DNA from 2 places in the Paenibacillus provencensis genome. Region 1 is predicted to be linked to the other one. Evidence: predicted binding sites of a transcription regulator. Region 1 holds the regulator's gene; the other holds the start of a gene.

Region 1 (3,577 bases):
TGCAGAGAAGGACAACCATTTGTCAGTAATAGAAGCTTCACCTTACCTTGCAATTCAGCTAGTGTCTCAATTGTTTCATCGTACATGTAGGGACGGCTTCGGCGCTCTTTACCGAAATGTTCTGCAAGTTCCGCTCCGAGTGACGGCTGATCAATACCTAGAGCAAGAAGACCCTTGGTCCAAGCATCTCGGCGGTACGCAGGAGCAATCTGTTCGAGCTGCTTAAATTCAGCCCTGTCACTCCCGTTAAAATTAGCCCATAATCCTTCAAAAGGGTTAATGCCAATCATTTTTGTAAAAGCAAACGTTTCATACGATTCATACAGCTTCCTTGCTTCATTGCGAACAGAAGTCTCCAGCTCATGAGGATCAACTCCTGTTTGATTTGATGCAATTAGACATGTTTCATAAAAAGCTTCCTCTACACTCCGTTCATCCCATAAGAGTGTATCATCCAAATCGAATAGCACTGCTTTGATTGACATACTTCTCTCTCTCCCCCGAATGTATGGTATCGTATGTTAGACTTCTTACTTTACTCTCTTATCTTCGACAGGTATTTGATGATTTTGGGCAAACTGTACAAGTCGTGCTCCCATCGCTTCTACATCATATAGGTTAAGCAATTTGCTGAACACCCAAGGACCACCTTTACCATTGCGCTCAACAATGACAGATCCCTTTTCCAACACAATTTTCTTAATATCCTCTACACCCATGGAACGTTCTCTGCTTAGCTTAATCGTCTTGATACGCTTCTTGCCGACTTTCAGATAAGGTCGACGCATAAAATACATTATTGCCAGTCCAAGATAAAGCGCGAATACGACCCAGTCAAATGTACCTACTCCATCTGTCGTCAAACCACTAAGGGTCAGGAACATAAATGAAAGCACAACAAGTACAAATGGGAACAAAAAGGCTCTTCCTTTAAACACATCTTCTTGTTCAACACCAGATCCGATGGATGGCTGGCCTCTCTTTCTACGATCTTTATTAATTTTCTGCTGGTTTTTCTTTACCGATCTTTCAAATGAACTCGCCATGAGTATCCTCCTTCAATCTATAACAAAAGCATTAACCTATTTAATAAATCATTTTCCTTTTGAATAAGTGTCGCCGCTTACATCATCCACAATTTCAATGGATTCCAGCTGCTGACGGAAGTTGCTGCGGATGTTGTTCAAATAGATCTCTCTAAGCTCAGCCCGTTCAGCCAATTCTTCTTCAGTAAGCCCGGATTCCTTCTGCTTGCGTGCAAGCTCATTAATCCTCGCAACTAGACGTTCAATATCCAACTGTTGTTCCCCTCCAAAATGCATAGTCTCTTTAACTTTGACATGATTAGAAAGGGTTGTCAAGGTAAATACCTGTATAGCCTGTATTTAATACAGAACAGAAAAAAGACGCAGATCAAGCCGCGTCCTCAGCATGTTAAATAATATGAATGAATTATACATATCAATCAAAATAAGGGAGATTCAGCATCTGGCCCACTTGTATGTCGCTGCTTGATAACCCATTAATTCGCTGAATTTGATTCACATAATCTCTTATATCCATACCTTCTGGTTTGTATTCTGTGCCGATTGCCCATAAGGTATCGCCCGGATTTACAACAACCTTCTCATATGTCATCTCTTGTCCCGCATCTGCAAAAACAGTCATGAACCCAGTCAAGCTCAGAAACAGAATCGCCACGATCAATATCAAGCGGATTGTTCTCTGTTTGTTCTTCTTCATTATAATATGTATCGTTTCACCCAAGGTATTGTTAGTCGATTCATCTGTTCTAGGATGTATGCTGTTATAAGTGCTGTATCTAAGCATTATTCCAACCTCCAAACGTTTGTTCTCATTTCTTATAAACTCACTATAACACGAACATGTGTTTTGGGCAATAGTTTTTGAGAACAATTGTTCTGCATTTTTTTAGAACTAATGTTTGTACGAACGGAGGTTCTATGCTATAATTTTCCCAAACGTTATTATGTGGAGTTGATACGGTATGTCGAAGGTATCCAGCAGACAGTTAGCCATTCTGGAGTTTATACGCAATGAAGTCCGATTGAAAGGATATCCTCCGTCCGTAAGAGAGATTGGTGAAGCTGTTGGCCTAGCCTCCAGTTCAACCGTTCACGGACACCTGGATCGTCTGGAGAAGAAGGGGTTAATTCGTAGAGACCCTACCAAGCCACGGGCTATTGAATTGCTCGGTCAAGATGATGATGATAATGTAGTTCAATTTACTCAGACGGTTGCTCGCGTCCCTGTAGTGGGTAAAGTTACTGCAGGTATTCCGATCACAGCTACAGAGAATATTGAAGATTATTTCCCACTGCCGATGCAGTATGTTGGTGATGAGAAAGTGTTTATGTTGTCCGTTGTCGGAGATAGTATGATTGAAGCGGGAATTTCGAATGGTGACTATGTCATCGTCCGCCAGCAGCAAACTGCGAATAACGGAGATATCGTCGTCGCGATGACTGAAGATGACGAAGCTACCGTTAAGACTTTCTATAAAGAGAAAGACCATATTCGCCTGCAGCCAGAGAATCCTACATATGAACCTCTCCGGCTTACGAAAGTAACAATTCTAGGTAAGGTCATAGGCTTGTTCCGTGACTTCCTTCATTAATTAGCCATTTTTTTATTTTTTGTATAGTAAGTAATAAGCAGAGATCTTCGCGAGAAGACCTCTGCTTTTTTGTAGTCAACTGACTTATATTTTGTTGCAACAATCTCTTACTCAACTGAGGTTTGTATCCTGTTTCGGGGCACGTTGGTATAAAGAGAGTGCCTTACCTGCAGATAAACTGGTAAGCACTCTTTCGAACTTAGAACTTAGAACTTAGACTCTAATTATGTAATCTGGCCTTTATTTTAAACCCTAACTTAATTTGCATACTTAAACATACAGACTTCGCGCACATAATGTCCTCCTTTTACTTTAACGCTTAACTCTGTTATATCCTTCAATCGCACAACTACAAACAAGCTCCTTATCAATAAACACCAAGATAGGGTCTTCTCTATCTTTGCGGTATAAAGAAGGACGTAAGAATTCAGCGATTGCATAAACCGTTGCTGTCCCCTGTAGAAAAGCCTTTTTCGTTTTAGTTAGAATTTTACCACGTTATGCAATATCAAATTGCAAGAGAGCCCACTATTTAAAACTATTCGTATGGTCGATACTTTTCACGTAATTCCCAGCTTCCTTTTTTCTCGCTTCAACATATGATTTAAGGAAGAGACAAACTGACCCAGATTCCTTAATCGGCAAAAGCTTTTGACGCTTCATCAAGGAAGAAAGATTCTGTTTTGAACCTCCAAGCATTTCCACTGCTTCAGCCGATGTCAGCACATTTTCGTTAATAATACGGATCAGTTTCATCCCGTTCCATCAAATCACCCCATAATTAATATTACGATTGTACAATGCTGAATCCAATGAAAGTAAGCTAATTATCAAAGTTGCTTTAGTTTTTTTTGACATACTCATGATTAACATGCCCTTTTCGCGGTATGCTATAAATTGAAGAGAAAGATTAAGGAACTCACACGGTCGGTCGTTGAG
Region 2 (3,577 bases), 1.2 Mb from region 1:
AGCCATCAACAAATCCGCCTTCGACCAGCTCTCTTAAATATCGTTTGCTCGTCACTAGACCCGTAACATTCAATCGGCCAAACTCCCTTTGTATTGGAGGCTCCGGTATTTCCAATTCCTGCAGCACCCACTCATACAAGGGGCGATGTTCCTTGAACTCTGCCGAGCACAGCGAGTGCGTAATCCCTTCAATGGCATCTTGAATCGGATGGGCAAAATCATACATCGGGTAAGTATATTATCACTTGTACCAATAACAACCCTAAAAATCCTTAACCTTATAAGAACGCCTTTCTTCCCACTTTCTTTGTACCAATAACATCTTCAAAAAACTATCAAAACCAATAACATTTTTAATTTTTGTGGGAAGCGTGTGGGAACAAAAAGAAACAGCAGTGTGCATCCGCTGCTGTTTCTTTTGACTTTATTAAACCTTAATTTGATCCATAGAGGATATCTCATAAAACCTCAAAATTCTGTCAGCGACTGAGAGAGGAATCTCCTGGGGTTCACGCTCATATTTAAGAAGCATATCATTATGTAACCCTAAACTCTTTGCAGCTTCAGCAACCGTTAGCTGTCTTGATTTTCTTATTTCTATGATTGTCCTTGGAAGTTCCGTACGATTCATACTGCACATGTTGCATACCCCCAATTTATTTTATTTACTATTGATCGTACAACGTGATAAATTTGTATAGAATAACTACCAAGTTTTGCCCCAAGAGAGGAGATAGGAAAGTTGGCTCTCGCCCGTGGGAGATGCCGACTAAGATATCTATTAGCACGTGCAAGAATGTCACAGGCCGAATTGGGAAGAAGAACGGATTATTCACCTCAACAAATTTCTAATTGGGTGAATGAACGTGAAAAAATCCCATGGGATGCAGCGCTCAATATTGCGTATGTACTTTCCTGTAGCATGGAAGACCTGTACGAAGTAGTAGACATCTGAGCCGGTCGGCTCTCCTCGGTTAAATCTATAGTATATACTATAGATTCTCCTCCTAAAAATATCCAATGGTAATATATAATATCCCAGAGTCAGAATGACTCCGGGTCAGCAACTTTCAATATGTCTATAAAAGGAACCCTCATTGGTCCCCCGAATTTCTCATTAATATGTACGAGTTTCGTGCCGCCATCTAACTTCTCAATCATACCTATGATCGGCTCTTCCTTCTTCCACACGAACAATGTCAACGTCTTTTTATCTTCCCTTGCTTCTTGAAGTTTGACCGCCAATTCTTCCAGCTCAAAATCATCACGTTTTGGGCGTGATTCCTTCTGATTTTTAGCTGAAGGTTTTGGAGCTGCTGTTAATGAAAACATCATAATCACCCTTTCAGAACATTTGTTCTCATTATATGACGTATTGTTATAGATTTCAACAATATTCCATATATTCATTTACGTGGACATGAAAAAATATAATATAGAAATAATTTCCTAGTTCTGATAGACTATGCTCAAAGATTATGTATTGGAGGATGGAACATGGGTTTCTTTGGTAAAATGAAAGAGGACTTCAAAAAAGCTACAGAAGACGGTAAAGCAATGGCTGCAGGAAAAGCGGTCCGACTCGAATACTTAGGTGGTCATCCCAAGGTACAAGCTGGACTTATTACAGTATCAAGTAGCACGGAAGAATATAAACTTCTGATTGATGGCAATGAAGTCCAAGTAGTTAAAATGGAATGGGACGAGAAAGGAAAACGCAGTGGTGGGAAAGCTGCTGCAGGAGCAATTGTAGGCGGAGTGCTTACTGGAGGTCTCGGGTTGCTAGCAGGCGCAGCTATTGGAGGAAGAAAGAAAGATAATTCCCTTGCAGTCATTACATATCAAGATGGACCACTTGAAGGAACAGCATATTTTAGATGCGACCAAAAGGAGTATCAAAAGTTAGCCGCATTACTCGCATGATGAAGTTTGGAATACGCAAACCGAGTGCAAGGAAACGAGCATCGGCCCGATCCAGCATTAAAAGACAGATCATTCACCGAGCAGGTTTGAAAAAGCCAAGGGGATGGGATGGATCACCAACCCAAAGAAAGCAGCCTATAACAAGATTTATAAAAAGATAAAGAAGATGTTAAAATAGAATTTCAAATAAAGCCCTGTCCTAAGGACAGGGCTTTTGTTTTGCTGCTTCTTATTAGCTACCAACTCTTTGAAGATAGTGCAATAACTTCACACTTTTTCCGAATGTAATGGTAGGAAGTGTTAGCCGCAAAACAGCTGTATGAATTACTAGTATTTAATCAATATCTTACAAGAAGAAAGTAACCTGCCGCATTACCAGTTCCGTCAATCAATGGAGCAGTGACTGTTGCTGTTTCAGTACTAACAATTGTTCTGCTTACTCCTTGTTGATGGAAATAGTTCAAGTCTCCTACCCATTTATTTAGTTTAGGTTTGAAACCAAGGTAAGCTCTCTCACCAACAGGTATGTATAATGTTTGAGATGTTTGATTAGATTTAGCAGTACTTATAGAATATCCTGCACCGGCTTTAAGTGCTGCTTTTTTCTGAGTAGAATCAATACCTAAATTAGCTGTAAAAGTTTCAGTCACAGTAGTTTGTTGTGTAGCAGATATCGGACAAGGTTGTGCTCCATTACAGGAAATGCCTTGTGCCACCATTCTAGGTCCTTCATAATATTGGGAGAAACTTTCGTATAAGAACTCATAACCGTAAAAATCATATGGGAAAAGGGTGAAGTCTGGTTTGGGTGAAGTAGGGTTATCATTTTTCTTAGTACTATTTGCGGTCTTGTCCATTTCTGCTTCATATTCTTCAAAAGATACTTCAATAAAATTTCCATTCTCGTCAACTTCATAAACTGCTAAAATTTCTTCCCCAGTTATCTCATCAGTATAAACTTCTGATGTTAGGTCATCGTTGTTTGCCAATGCAGATGCTGATACGCAAAAAACCAAAAAAATTGCCAATAACGAAGATGTAATTTTCTTCATTTTTTTCCACATCCTTTAATTTATTTTGGATACATAGTATATTAAAAGCATAAATTTGGTAATTGTCAACCATTATTTGGAAGGAGGTGAATTAAAATGTCAAAAAAAGGATTGATCTTAATTTTTTTTATTGTGTTACTTGCTGGTTGTTCTTCTTATAAAGATCAGAGTATATCCTCATTCCCTAATCCTGATCAAGCCATTGATTTTGGACTTTCTAAGGAAAACGCCGAAGAAGTTACACGGGTGGTAGTTGAAGGTGAAGAGACATTAATTTTCTATAAGCTCAATAACGAAGATGTAACCGGGGTTGGAAGTGTATCTAAAGTAGATGATCAATATGAATGGAAAAGCACCTCAACCAAATTTAAAGCTGAAATGGCCAGCGGAGATTATAAAACAACCAGCGGAAAGATCCTTTCATACGTCTCTGGTAAAATTCTTGATACAGAAGCTAGGCAAGTAAAAGTCAAAACTACTAATGATGAAAAAATCTTTGATGTGCATAAACAGTTTTATTTTGGGTTGGCAAATGGCGATATCGTAGAAGTAACTCCTATCTATTAATGTTTTGCTTTGCCCCGCAACAAAGCGGGGCAATT

Evidence for each region. The regulator LexA, encoded in region 1, represses DNA repair genes until DNA is damaged. The targets are predictions, from matches to a motif close to CGAACATATGTTCG.
Region 2: the regulator LexA is predicted to act here: its motif matches at 1,348-1,361, upstream of ACFQ3J_RS08680 (YolD-like family protein).

The regions. Positions count from the first base shown of each region.
Region 1 is NZ_JBHTKX010000001.1:656,611-660,187, reverse strand. Features, by position in the region: gene ACFQ3J_RS03275 (HAD family hydrolase) at 1-485, opposite strand, end outside; gene ACFQ3J_RS03270 (hypothetical protein) at 531-1,046, opposite strand; gene ACFQ3J_RS03265 (DUF896 domain-containing protein) at 1,095-1,298, opposite strand; gene ACFQ3J_RS03260 (LysM peptidoglycan-binding domain-containing protein) at 1,462-1,830, opposite strand; gene lexA (transcriptional repressor LexA) at 2,009-2,638, shown strand; gene ACFQ3J_RS03250 (DNA-binding protein) at 3,167-3,394, opposite strand.
Region 2 is NZ_JBHTKX010000001.1:1,821,774-1,825,350, forward strand. Features, by position in the region: partial or broken gene ACFQ3J_RS08665 (glutamate--tRNA ligase family protein) at 1-232, opposite strand, end outside; gene ACFQ3J_RS08670 (helix-turn-helix domain-containing protein) at 428-640, opposite strand; gene ACFQ3J_RS08675 (helix-turn-helix domain-containing protein) at 743-955, shown strand; gene ACFQ3J_RS08680 (YolD-like family protein) at 1,045-1,335, opposite strand; gene ACFQ3J_RS08685 (hypothetical protein) at 1,498-1,923, shown strand; gene ACFQ3J_RS08690 (DUF6060 domain-containing protein) at 2,262-2,975, opposite strand; gene ACFQ3J_RS08695 (hypothetical protein) at 3,072-3,542, shown strand.